Regions from separate parts of the Lysobacter sp. ESA13C genome, predicted to be linked through region 2. Evidence: riboswitches for the same ligand, from Rfam matches in the RefSeq annotation. Region 2 holds a riboswitch; each other region holds the start of a gene.

Region 1 (4,397 bases), on a different contig from region 2:
AACGCGACCGCGATGTAACTCATGGTGGTACGCACGAACAGCGGGCCCCAGCGCCAGACCCGGCTTAGGTACTCGGCGAAGTTCGGCTCGGCGTAGCGGCCGCCGAACCAGTAGAAGGCGCCATTGGAAATCAGGAACGATACGCTGGCGGCGGCGAAGGCCACGCCTAACGCACGCCCGAATCCGCGCCAACCGGCCGGCATGCGCGGCGCATACCAGCGCCCGGCGTACCACAGCACGGCATAGGCCAGCAGCAGGAAGGCATACGACGGAGTCACGCAGTAGTGGTCGAAGAAATTCAGGCCGCGCCCGGTGATCGCGAAGTAGTCGATGGCGACCGCCGCGAGCAGGAACACCGCGTAGCCCAAGTGCCGGCGCAGATACAGGCCGCCGAGAAAGAACACCGCCATCGAGGCATCGGGCAGATGCAGCAGATCGCCGAAGTGATGGAAGCGCGTGGCGATCATCACCATCAACAACAGGCACGACAGGCTTAATTGAATGGGACCGGGCAAATTCTTCATCGGCGACTCTCGATAGGCGCCGGCAACGCGGTGGTTGCCGGCAAAGTCCGCGGATGCGGGCCGAGGTTGCTGATCCGTCAGCGGGAAGGCCGGTAACGCAAGGTCAACAGATAATTGCGGCCGGGCTGATTGTAGAAAGCGGCGGTTTCGTAACGGCGATCGAACACGTTGTTCGCCGCCAACTGCACGCTCCAGGCCTCGTTGAAGGCGTAGCCCAGGCGCAGATCGGTGAGCGCGTAGCCGGCCAGGCGACGCGTATTGGCCAAGTCATCATAACGATCGCCCGCGGCATAGACGCTGGCACCGAACGACCAGGCACCGTTGCCGACCGCGATGCGGCGGTCGGCATCGATGCGCGCGCTCTGCCGCGCACGCCGCGGCAGGAGTTTGTCGCGGCTGGCGCTGCGGCTGTCGTTGCGCGGGTCCAGCCAGGTCGCGCTGGCGCGCAGGTCCCAGTCGGCCAGACGGGTGTCGAACGCCGCTTCCAGGCCGCGGATGCGCGCGCGATCGACGTTGCCGGGCAAGCCGATCGAGGAATCGAACGCGATCAGGTCGTCGATGTCGCTCTCGTAGGCGTTGAGCGACCATACATGCTGGCGGCGCTCGCCGTGGATGCCGCGCAGGCCGATTTCGACGCTGCGCGAGGTTTCCGGCGACAGGCCGGCATTGCCGTAACCCGGGTAGTACAACTCGTTGAAGGTCGGTGCCTTGAACGCGGTGCCGTAGCTCGCGGTCAAACGCAGCGCCTCGCTGAGGTTCCAGCCCCACAGCAGGCTGCCGGTGGTCTCGCCGCCGAACTGGCTGTCGTCGTCGCGGCGCAGGCTGGCCTGCAGCGCGTGCGCGCCGAAACTCTGCTGCCACTGGCCGAAGGCGCCGCGCAGGATGCGGGCGTCGCGGGCATAGCGGGTATTGCTGTCGATGCGGTCGCGCTGCCAGTCGAAACCGAGCGTGAGCAGGCCGCTGCCGATGCCGATGTCGCCCTGCACCGAGCCGAGCTGACGCCGGGTCTCGAAGGTGCTGGAGTACTTGCCGTTCTTGTAGGTGTCGCTGAGGTCTTCGCTGCGGCCGGCGCTGGCGCTGAGGCTGACGCGGTCGCTGGGCCGGTAGCGCAGCTTGGCGCCGGCGACCTGCTGCACGCCGTCGGCCTCGTTGTTCTGGCTGCCGTCGTACTCGTTATGGTTTTCGGTGCGGAACAAGCGCGCTTCGGCGTCCCATTGCTCGTTGAAGCGGTAGCCGCCCTGCAGGGTCAGCGAATCGTTGCGATAGCCGTCGCGGTCCGGCGAGTTGGTGAAACAACCCGCGCCGCCCGGCGAGGGCTTGCCGCGGCAGGCGTTGATGCCGTCGGTGTCTTCGTGGGCGGCGTTGATCGAATACCAGCCACGTTCGCCCTTGCCGGCGACGCCGGCGGTGGCTCGATGGGTGGCGTAGCTGCCGACCGAGGCGCTGAAGCTCGGCACGAACGCGCCCTGCGGCCGCCGGGTGAAGATCTGGATGACGCCGCCGATGGCTTCGGAGCCGTACAGGCTGGAGAACGGGCCGCGCACGATTTCGACGCGTTCGATCTGTTCGACCGGAATGTCCTGCAGCGAGGCGCCGCCGCTGGTCGCCGAACCGATCTTGACCCCGTCGATCAGCACCAGCACGTGGTCGGACTCGCTGCCGCGCAGAAACAGCGACGTCGCCTTGCCCGGGCCGCCGTTATTGGCCAAAGAAGCGCCCGGCGTGCCGCGCAACAGGTCCGGCAGCGACGAGGGCTGCAGGCGTTCGATCTGGGCGCGGTCGATCACGGTTACCGCGGCGAGCGTGGCGTCCTGGGTCTGGGCGGTGCGGCTCGCGGTGACCACGACCTGGTCGAGATCGACCGCGGGCGCGGCCAGCGCGGAGGCGGCGAATGCGGAACCGGCGAATACGAAAGCGCAGCGCGCGGGGATGCGCGCAAGGCGCGGAACAGCGGAAAAACGGAACGTCACAGTCGGCTCTCCATGGCCGCGCCTCACCCGCGCGGTCTAGACCAGGTCGTGACAGGGGGATGGCGGAACGGAGAGACGGCGCGCACGCCGATGCCCCGAGACATGGCCCTCCGCCTGTCGGTTCGCGCTCCGGGCCGGTCTCCGGGCTTGCGAGCGGAGGCGGTCCGAGATCGGACCGGGTCTCCCGTACCGCGCCTTCCCGTGTCGGAACACAGTGGCGTCGTGCGGTACGTGTACTCGCTTACCGTTGCGGGGGCAGCTCCGGATTGACCGACCTGGCGAACGCCAGAAGCGGGGACCGGATTCCCGTTTCAATCGCCGATTGTGTGTCGGCGATCACCTTGAGCGCGCGCATCTTAGCAGTCGAGCGAGGTCGGGACGCCACCGGAATTCGTGCGAGCGCGCTTGAAGTCTCTGGACCGCGGCCAGGGCGCCCCTCGCCGGGCTTAGCCCCCGGATCGTCATCCCCGCGCAGGCGGGGGTGAATGGATGCGCGAGCCACTGGCTCGCGCATCCATGAACGCCTGGGCGCGCTGCGCGCCTCGCCGGGCCCGCAGAGACTTCAAGCGTTCTCGCACGAAAACCCGGTGGATCCCCGCCTTCGCGGGGATGACGACCTGGGGGGAATGACAGCTTGCTAGAGATGAAGGCTTAACGGGGATGAGGGCCAGAAAGCTCCAAGCGAGTCAGGCGCAGCGGCCATCGGCCCACCCCCAGATTCCGCAAAGAGTGTGCCATTACCACTTTTCTACTACTTGCGTTAGGCAATATTTGGCCGCTTCATTGACCGGTTGTTACGTTCGTGTTAAATCCGAATGACATCGCTGTCATCCCCATCAAGGAGTCGTCATGCCCGTCCGCCGCACCTTCGCCGGTTCACGTCACCCTCTGGCCCTCGGCCTCCTGGTAGCGCTCGCCGCGCCGGTCTACGCGCAGGACGCGCCGCAAAACGATCCCAAGACCCTGGACCAGGTCATCGTCACCGGCACCCGCGTCAGCGACCGCACCGTCGCCGAGTCCACCGCGCCGATCGACATCATCACCCCCGAAACCCTGGAAGCCACCGGTACCGTCGAGCTGGCCACCGCGCTGTCGCGCGCCCTGCCCTCGCTGAACTTCCCGCGCCCGGCCATCACCGACGGCACCGACGCGGTGCGCCCGGCGCAGCTGCGCGGCCTGGCCCCCGACCAGGTGCTGGTGCTGGTCAACGGCAAGCGCCGTCACACCACCGCCCTGATCAACCTCAACGGCAGCCAGGGCCGCGGCTCCTCGCCGGTCGATCTGAACGCCATTCCGATCGCCGCGATCGAACGCGTCGAAGTGCTGCGCGACGGCGCTTCCGCGCAGTACGGCTCGGACGCTATCGCCGGCGTCATCAACGTCGTCCTTAAAGGAAGCGGCGAAGGCGGCAGCATCGCCGCGCGCTACGGCCAGTACAGCGCCGGCGACGGCAAGCAGTACCAGTTGTCCGGCGACACCGGCATCAAGCTCGGCGAGAACGGCTGGCTGCACCTGGCCGCGCAAGGCGGGCACCAAGACCAGACCAATCGTGCGCGGCCGTTCCAGGGCCGCGTCGAGCAGCGCTACGGCGATCCCGAGATCGACCAGGGCGCGTTCGCCTACAACGGCGAATACAACCCCACCGAATACCTGAGCTTCTATTCGTTCGGCAGCTACAGCGAACGCGACGTGCTCTCGAACGGCTATTTCCGCTTCGCCGGCGACCCGCGCAACATCCCGGCGATCTACCCGAACGGCTTCCTGCCGCAGATCCACAACGTCAGTAAGGATCGCGCCGCGGTGTTCGGCCTGCGCAGCGAAACCGCCGGCGGCACCCAGATCGACCTGAGCTACAACTACGGCCACAACGGCCTGACCTTCGACATCGAGAACACCCTCAACC
Region 2 (4,397 bases):
TGATCGCCTTGCAGACCGAGTACAGCCTGGCCCAGCGCGACAGCGAGCGCGAACTGCTGCCGATGGCGGCCGAACTCGGGCTCGGCGTCACCGCCTGGTCGCCGCTGGCCTCGGGCGTATTGACCGGCAAGTACACGCAGGCCGACCTCGATGCCGGCAGCGCCGAAGGCCGCCGCGCGGTGGCGATCGGCAACGGCGCCCTGACCGAACGCGCCCTCGTCATCGCCGAGACGGTCAAGGCGGTCGCGGCCGAACTCGAACGGCCGCCGGCGCAGATCGCCCTGGCCTGGTTGCTGCGCCGGCCCGGCGCGGTGGCGCCGGTGATCGGCGCACGCACCCTGGCGCAGTTGCAGGAGAACCTCGGCGCGCTCGAGATCGAATTCGACGAGGCGCAACAGCGTCGGCTCGACGACGCCAGCGCGATCCAGCTCGGCTTCCCGCACGATTTCCTCGCTCTGCCCGGCATCCGCCAGGTGATGTTCGGCGGCGCGCGGGTCGAACGCCGCTGGTGAGCGCCCGGCGGGGTCGAGCTCGCGCGGCGCGCACGACGGCTATTCGGCGCTCTTGTTGGAACGCTTCTTCGACGCGCCCGCAGTGGCCGGCGCGTCGGCATCGGCGCCTGCGTCGTCCGGCAGCGGCAGGCGCCGCAGGTCGCGGGCGTACAGATCGGCCGGACTGTCGGAGGGGCAGGTCTCGTCCGGGAAGCCGAACTGTTCCTGCAAGGCTTTTGCGCATTCCGGCATGGAGGCGAAGTTTTTGCCGGTGGCCATGCACTGCGCGTCGAAATCGCGGCGGAAGGCTTCGCGGCGGCGGACGAAGTCCTCGCCGCACTTGCGGGTCAGGCGGATGCGGTCGAGGTCGTCCTGGGCGGCGTTGGTGCCGTCGAGGCCGAACTGCTTGAGCTCGTCCACCGTCAACACGCGCAGGTCGCGGTTGGCGATGGTCATCATCAGGTCGGCGACGCCGGTGGCGACGCCGTTGCGTTCCAGATAATCGCGCACCTGCTGGTTGATCGCCTTGAGTTCGCGGCTGAGTTCGGCGCGCGAGGTCGCGGTCGAGCGGTCGCGCATCAGCCGGTGGATGCCGACCTTGCCTTCGATCGAGCGGGTGTCGCCGGCGGCCAGCACCAAGACGCAGGCGCTGTGGCAGACCGAATCCTCGCGCACCCAGATCGCCCAGCCCGATTCGGCGATCGAGTCGCCGGCGCGGATCGCTTCCTCGACGTGGCCGCCGCTGGAGTCGATGTCGAGGATGCGGGTCTGGATTTCCATGCGCGTGGCCATGGCGGCGACGCGCTGCACCAGCGCGGTGAAGCCGGCGCCGATCTTGCCCTGGTAGTGCAGGCGCACCACGCCGCTGGCCTGGCACGGCGACAAGGCGTCGACCAGGCTGAAGAAGTCCAGCGCGGTCAGCGGTTTTCCGTCGCCGAAACGCGGGTAGTCGTATTCGCAGCTGATCTTGGCCACGCCGCCGTCGAGCTTGGCCGGCGGCCAGTAGGTGCCTTGCAGGATGTCGGTCTCGCTCGACGCGTCCGCGGCGGCGACCTTGGGCGACTCGTTCTGGCTGCCCATGGTGACCGGCTCGGACCGGGCCGGCGGCGGCGCGGCGGAATCCCTCCCGCAAGCCGCCAGTCCGAGCAGGCACAAGGTCAGCGCAAACGTCCTTCTGAAAAGCATGTTCCACCCATCGGAGTCGGGATCGCGCGGGCCGTCCTGGACCCGCGCCGCGCATCGTCGCCACAGCACCAACGTTAGCCCCAGGGCCCACCAAGCTCAACGGCAGGAGGTCATGGCGTTCGCGCTCGTCAGCGTGCCGACATCATCGTCGGCGGCGCATGAACGGCAGCCGGGGAAACCCCGGCCGCGGCGCCGTCGCCGGCTGCGGCCACAAATCGCAAACCGGGTCCACGCATCGCGATCGCGGCGATTGACTTCGCCGGTCGCGCTGCGTAGCTTGGCGGCGTGATGGTGAACATCGCTTCATGCAGATGAAGCGATGTGACAAATCGCCACCGGTTCGCACCGGCGGCGGTTAGAGGGAATCCGGTGCGGACGCCACGTCCAATTCCGGAGCTGCCCCGCAGCGGTATAGGGAACGAACTTCGTCAGGCACTGGGAGCGATCCCGGGAAGCGACGGACAGTAGGAGGCGCCTCGTGCTCCATGCCCCAAGCCCGAAGACCTGCCATGACCGGAAGGCTCGCCTTCCGTCCGACTCCGGCCCGCAAGGCGTCGGCGCTGCGTCCGGGCCCGTCCCGGCGCGGGCCGCGTCGTGCGCGCCGGTTCGCCCGCGGGGGCGAAGGTCGACACCAAGGGTTGTGGCGAAGCCGGGCGCGCGAGCGTCGGGCCGGCGCAGCCGTGGTCTCCTTCGTTGCCCTGCGCCATGCCCACGCATCGCAGGTAATCATCATGATCAGCGTCACCCATCTCGGCTTCCCGCGCATAGGCGCGCGGCGCGAGCTCAAGCTGGCCCTCGAATCGTTCTGGAAAGGCGACACGCCGGCCCAGGCGCTGCACGACACCGCCCACGGCCTGCGCGAACGCCATTGGCAACTGGCGCGGCAGGCCGGCGCCGACGTCGTGCCGTGCAACGATTTCTCCCTTTACGACCACGTCCTCGATACCGCCGTTCTGTTCGACGCGATCCCCGCGCCGTACCGCGAGGTCTACGACGAAAACCCGCTGACCGGCTACTTCGCCCTCGCCCGCGGCCTGCAGGACGGCCGTCGCGACCTGCACGCGCTGGAGATGACCAAGTGGTTCGACACCAACTACCACTATCTGGTGCCGCAGTTCGAGCGCGATCAGCGTTTCGTGCTGCGCGGCGACAAGCCCTTGGCCGAACTGGCCCAGGCGCGCGCGCTCGGCATCCAGGCGCGGCCGGTGCTGCTCGGCCCGGTGTCCTTCCTCAAGCTCGGCAAGCGCAGCGACGGCGGCGACCCGCGCGAGCTGCTCGATGCCCTGCTGCCGGCCTATGCCGAACTGCTCGGCAAGCTCAAGGCGGCGGGCGCCGACTGGGTCCAGCTCGATGAGCCGGCCCTGGTGCTCGACCTCGACGACGACGACCGCGACGCCTATCGCCGCGCTTATGCGGCCCTGGCCGAAGCCGACGCGCCGCAGCGCCTGCTGACGACTTACTTCGGCGGCCTCGGCGACAACGCCGCCCTCGCCGCGCGCCTGCCGGTGCAAGGCCTGCACGTCGATCTGGTGCGCGCGCCGCAGCAGTTGGAAAGCGTGCTGCCGCTGTTGCCGGACGACCGCGTCCTCAGCCTCGGCGTGGTCGACGGCCGCAACATCTGGCGCGCCGATCTCGACGCCGCGCTGAGCCTGGCGCGCCGTGCCGGCGATCGCGCGCAATGGCTGGCGCCGTCGTGCTCGCTGTTGCACGTGCCGACCGACCTGGAACTGGAACGCAAGCTGCCCGCACCGCTGCGTCACTGGATGGCCTATGCGCGGCAGAAGATCGAGGAACTGCGCCTGCTCGCCGATGCCCTCACCGGCAGCGCCGACGCCAACCGCGACCTCGCCACCGCCGCCAGCGCGCGCGCTGCGCGCCTGGCCTCGCCGTTGCTGCGCAATGCCGAGGTGCGCAAGCGCCTGGCCGCGGTCGAACCGGCGATGACCCGGCGCGCCTCGCCCTACCCGCAACGCGCGAAGGTGCAGGCGCAGCGCCTCGGCCTGCCGCTGTTCCCGACCACCACCATCGGCTCGTTCCCGCAGACCGCCGAAGTGCGGCGCGCGCGCGCCGAGCACAAGGCCGGCAAGATCGACGACGCGGCCTACCGGACCTTCCTGGAGAACGAGACCAAGCTGTGCCTGCGCGAGCAGGAAGCGCTGGGCATCGACGTGCTGGTGCACGGCGAGTTCGAACGCAACGACATGGTCGAGTACTTCGGCGAGCAGCTCGACGGTTTCGCCTTCACCGCCCACGGCTGGGTGCAGAGCTACGGCTCGCGTTGCGTCAAGCCGCCGGTGCTGTTCGGCGACGTGGTCCGGCCGCAGGCGATGACCGTCGACTGGACCCGTTACGCGCAGGCGCAGACCCAGCGGCCGGTCAAAGGCATGCTGACCGGACCGGTGACGATCCTGCAGTGGTCCTTCGTCCGCGACGACCAGCCGCGCGCCGACAGCTGCCGCCAGATCGCCCTGGCCCTGCGCCAGGAAGTGCTGGACCTGGAAGCGGCCGGCATCGCCATCGTCCAGATCGACGAACCGGCCCTGCGCGAAGGCCTGCCGCTGCGTCGCGCCGACTGGCCGGCCTACCTGGCCTGGGCCGGGGAAAGCTTCCGCCTCGCCGCCAGCGGCGTCGGCGATGCGACCCAGATCCACACCCACATGTGCTACGCCGAGTTCAACGACATCATCGAGGCGGTGGCCGCGCTCGACGCCGACGTGATCT
Region 3 (4,397 bases), on a different contig from region 2:
AGGCGATGTTCCGCGACGATGCCGAAGTGACGGCCAAGCTGCGCAGTCTCGCCGACGGCGTGCCGGCGCAGCTTTACGAGGCCTTGGCGGCCGGGCCGGAGGACAGGCGCTGGCGCCACGGCATGATCGGCGTGGTCGCCGACATCGCCGGCCGCAGTTGGGTGCAATGCGGGCTGCGGCCGACCTGAGCCTGCGTTCGTCGGTCGTGGGTGTTTCTGCGCCAAAAACAAAAAGCCCGGCGATGCCGGGCTTTTTGTCGACGCTCGACGATCCGCAGATCGGTCGACCGCTCAGTTGACCGGTGCGTAGCGCAGGGTCAGGAACCACTCGCGGCCGGGCTGATTGAAGTACGAAGAGGTTTCGTACTCGCGGTCGAACACGTTGGCCACGCGCGCCTGCAGACTCAGCGCGGGGGTGATCGCGTACTCGGCGCGCAGGTCGAGGGTGCCGTAGCCGCCCAGGCGGGTGCTGTTGGCGACGTCGTCGTAGCGCGAACCCGAGCCGACCGCGGTCGCACCGAAGCGGAACTTGCCGAAGCTGCGGTCCAGGTCGATGCGGGCGCTGTGCTTGGCGCGGCGCGGCAGGTCGTTGCCGCGGTAGAAGCCGACGCGGTTCTCGGTGTCCAGGACGCTGGCGCTCGCCGCCAAGGTCCATTGCGCGAACGTGGTGTCGATGCCGATCTCGGCGCCGCGCATGCGCGCGCGGTCGATGTTGTTGGGCAGGTTGATCGACGAGTCGTAGGTAATCAGATCGTCGGCGCGGGTGTCGAAGCCGTCGATGCGGGCGTTGAAACGCTCGCCGCGATAGGCCAGGCCGAGCTCCCAGGTCTTGGACTCTTCCGGGCGCAGGGTCGCGTTGCCGAAGAACGGGTAATACAGCTCGTTGAAGGTCGGCGCCTTGAACGCGGTGCCGTAGCCGACGGTGACGCGCCAGCGCTCGGCGAAGTTCAGGCCCCAGGCCGCGCCGCCGGTGGTGTGGCCGCCGAACTGTTCGTTGTCGTCGCGGCGCAGGCTGGCCTCGAACGACTGCGCGCCGAAGCGGCCCTGGTACTGGACGAAGCCGGCCTTGTTGTCGCGCTCGCTTTCGTCGTACACGGTGTCGCTGTCGACGCGGTCGCGCAGCCAATCGAAGCCCGCGGTCAGCACGTGGCCTTCGGCCAGGGTGAAGTCGCCCTGCAAGGTCGCACTGTCGCGATCGGTCTTGAAGAACCCCATTGGCACTTCGCCGAGGAAATTATCCGAGCTGTCGACGTTGCGGCCGGCCAGCAACTGCAGGTGGATGGTTTCCGACGGACGCCATTGCAGCTTGCCGCCGATCACCTGCTGCACGGTCTCGGAGCGGTTGACGAAGCTGCCGTCGTAATCGTTCTCGCCTTCCGCGCGCAGCGCCTGGCCTTCGATGCTCCACTGTTCGTTGAACTCGAGGCCGCCGCGCAGCGACAGGGCGTGGTTTTCGTAACCGTCGCGGTCGGGCTCGTCGGTGAAGCAGCCGGCGAACACCGGGAAGCCGGCGCCGCGGCAGGCGTTGATGCCCTCGGTCTTGCGGAAGCTGTAGTCGGCGCCGAACCAGCCGCGCTCGCTGCGACCGCCGAAGCCGGTGCCGAATTCGAGGCTGTCGTTGCTGCCGCCGCCGACGTGCACGCGCGGGGCGAAGCCCTGCTTCTCGCGGCGGGTGAACACCTGGATCACGCCGCCAATGGCGTCGGCGCCGTACAGGCTCGAACGCGGGCCGCGCACGATCTCGATGCGGTCGATCAGTGCCAGCGGCAGGTCTTGCAGCGCGGCCAGGCCCGAGGTCGGCGAGCCGACGCGGATGCCGTCGACCAGCACCAACACGTGGTCGGACTCGCTGCCGCGCAGGAACAGGGTGGTGAGCTTGCCGGCGCCGCCCTGGTTGGAAATGCTGATGCCGGCGCGGCCGCGCAGCAGGTCGTTGAGGTCGCGCGCCTGGCTGCGCTGGATGGTCTCGCGGTCGAGCACGTCGACCGGGGTCAGGGTGTCGTTGACGCTGACCGCGGTGCGGTTGGCGGTGACCACCACCTCGTCGAGGTCGGTGGCGTCGCCGGCCGGAGCGGCGAGGGCGGCGGTGGGCAGCGCCAGCGCACAGGCGATGGCAAGCGACAGATTCAGGGCGTACGTGTTCGGGGCGGACATGGGTAAAGCTCCAGCGCGCGCACCCGGAGGCGCGCGACGACGACGGCGGAAGGCGGTTGCGAGGAGGCAGCGGGCCGTGCAGACAGCCGGATAGCAGCCGCCGCGACGCCCTCCGCATCGCAACCTGTGGCGCCTCAAGGCCGGTCTCCGGACTCGCAAGCGCAGCGCCGACGCGGGGTCGGGCTGCCGATCGCGGCGCCTTCCCGTGCCGAGCACAGTGGCGGTTGCCGCGATCTGTCTTGCTTACCGTTGCGGGGGCAGTGCCGGACTGGCGCCGATCCTCCCGCAGGAGAGGGCGCGTCACCGGCTTCCCGTTTCAACCCGGCGATGGAGAAAGCCGCCGGGTCACCTTGAAGCGGTGCGCAGTCTACGCGAAGCCGGCGCCCGGGGCCAAAGCCGCGGGCGGGCGGAGCGGCCGGCCGGAGGGGGCGCAGCGGCGCCGACGGGCTCAGTCGCGCCCGTCGTCCTCGTCGTGGCCGCCGGGGCGGTCGTCGTCGTCCAGGCCGTTGCCGTCCAGACCGCCGCCCTCGAATGCGTCGTGGCGTTCTTCGGCGTGCACGGTGGTGTGCACCGGCGCGGCGGCCGGCTTGTTGCGCGGCGGCGGCAGCAGCGCGGTCGCGGCTTCGGCGGCCTGGATCAGCTGTTGTCGGCGTTCGTCGCTGATCTCCTGCCAATGGCAGTCCAGCAGCGCGCCTTCGATCGCGTACAGCAGGTTGAGCGTCGGCTTGAAGCCGGCGCGCTTGACGCGCATGAAGGCCTCGACCGTGCCGATCGCGGAGATGTCCTCGTGCGTGCGCAGGCCGACCTGGCGCAGCCAGGCCGCGCTCTTGGGGCCGATGTTGCGCATCTTCGGCGCGGTCATGCCAGCGCCTCCACGTACACGCGCGCCAGCGCTTCCAGGCCGGCCTGGTCGTCGGCATCGAAACGGTCCGGAACCGGGCTGTCGAGGTCGAACACGCCGATCAGGGAATCGCCGTGGACCAGCGGCACCACCACTTCCGAACGCGAGGCGGCATCGCAGGCGATGTGGCCGGGGAAGGCGTGCACGTCGGCGACGCGTTGGGTCTGGCGGGTCGAGGCGGCCGCGCCGCACACGCCCTTGTCGAGCGGAATGCGCACGCACGCCGGCAAGCCCTGGAACGGGCCGACCACGAGTTCTTCGCCGTCGTAGAAATAGAAGCCGACCCAGTTGAGTTCCGGCAGGGCATGGCTGACCAACGCCGACAGGTTGGCGGCATTGGCGATACGGTCGCGTTCGCCGTCGAGCAAACCGCGCGCCTGGGCGAGCAGCTGCGCGTATTGCTCGGGCTTGTCGCCCGATAGTGCGGAGGTTTTAAACATCATCGGAGTGTAACAGCGGCATCCGCCGCCACTACCATGGTGGACTCCACGCCCCAGGGAAAAGCGCGAGATGAGTCACACCCAGCCCCCGGTGGAGGCCGGCTCCCGACCAACGGCCGCGTCCGCGGTGTTTCCGCGCGGCGTGTTCGTCACCGGCACCGACACCGGCATCGGCAAGTCGGTGGCCAGCGCGAGCTTGTTGCACGCCTTGCGCGCGCGCGGGCTGCGCGCGGTCGGCATGAAGCCGGTGGCGAGCGGTTGCGAACGCACGCCCGAGGGTTGGCGCAACGAGGACGCCTTGCTGTTGCAAGCGGCCAGTGCGCCGAGACCGCACTACGACGACGTCAATCCCTACGCCTTGCCGCAGCCGTTGGCGCCGGAACTCGCCGCCGCGCAGGCCGGCGTCGAGATCGCGCTCGCGACGATCCTCGCCGCGCATGCGCGCTTGGCGGCGCAGTCGGACACGGTGGTGGTCGAAGGCGTCGGCGGTTGGGCCGCGCCGATCAGCGCCACGCTCGACCAGATCGACCTGGTGCGCGCGCTGGACCTGCCGGTGGTGTTGGTGGTCGGCCTGCGCCTGGGCGCGATCAATCACGCGCGTTTGAGTGCGCGCGCGATCCAGGCCGACGGCGCCCGCCTGGTCGGCTGGATCGCCAACGACATCGACCCGCAGATGGCGCGCGCCGACGACAACTTCGAGATCCTGTGCCGGCGTCTGCCGGTGCCGTGCTGGGGGCGTCTGCCGTATCTCGCTTCGCCCGATCCGCAGGCCCTGGCGGGGCGCTTGCAGCCGTTGTCCTAGCGCGGCGATCGCTCTGCAGTCCGCCTGCGATCCGTGGCGACGGCGAAGGCCGAATCGCGGGCAACAAAAAACCCGGCAGCCGAAGCTGCCGGGTTTTTCGT

Evidence for each region. Region 2 has a riboswitch for cobalamin ahead of metE (5-methyltetrahydropteroyltriglutamate--homocysteine S-methyltransferase). Riboswitches for the same ligand answer to the same signal wherever they lie in the genome.
Region 1: it holds a riboswitch for cobalamin, as region 2 does, so the genes downstream of both, btuB (TonB-dependent vitamin B12 receptor) here and metE (5-methyltetrahydropteroyltriglutamate--homocysteine S-methyltransferase) in region 2, are expected to answer to the same signal.
Region 3: it holds a riboswitch for cobalamin, as region 2 does, so the genes downstream of both, btuB (TonB-dependent vitamin B12 receptor) here and metE (5-methyltetrahydropteroyltriglutamate--homocysteine S-methyltransferase) in region 2, are expected to answer to the same signal.

What each region holds. Positions count from the first base shown of each region.
Region 1 covers NZ_JAHXYK010000003.1:282,884-287,280, reverse strand. Annotated here, with positions in the region: gene LC490_RS07375 (hypothetical protein) at 1-524, opposite strand, end outside; gene btuB (TonB-dependent vitamin B12 receptor) at 602-2,455, opposite strand; cobalamin riboswitch at 2,609-2,853, opposite strand; gene LC490_RS07365 (TonB-dependent receptor) at 3,344-4,397, shown strand, end outside.
Region 2 covers NZ_JAHXYK010000005.1:29,243-33,639, reverse strand. Annotated here, with positions in the region: gene LC490_RS11440 (aldo/keto reductase) at 1-512, shown strand, start outside; gene LC490_RS11435 (hypothetical protein) at 552-1,571, opposite strand; gene LC490_RS11430 (hypothetical protein) at 1,805-1,975, opposite strand; cobalamin riboswitch at 1,996-2,203, shown strand; gene metE (5-methyltetrahydropteroyltriglutamate--homocysteine S-methyltransferase) at 2,408-4,397, shown strand, end outside.
Region 3 covers NZ_JAHXYK010000008.1:84,589-88,985, forward strand. Annotated here, with positions in the region: gene LC490_RS16755 (hypothetical protein) at 1-188, shown strand, start outside; gene btuB (TonB-dependent vitamin B12 receptor) at 291-2,153, opposite strand; cobalamin riboswitch at 2,274-2,521, opposite strand; gene LC490_RS16765 (TfoX/Sxy family protein) at 2,602-3,015, opposite strand; gene LC490_RS16770 (GAF domain-containing protein) at 3,012-3,494, opposite strand; gene bioD (dethiobiotin synthase) at 3,565-4,296, shown strand.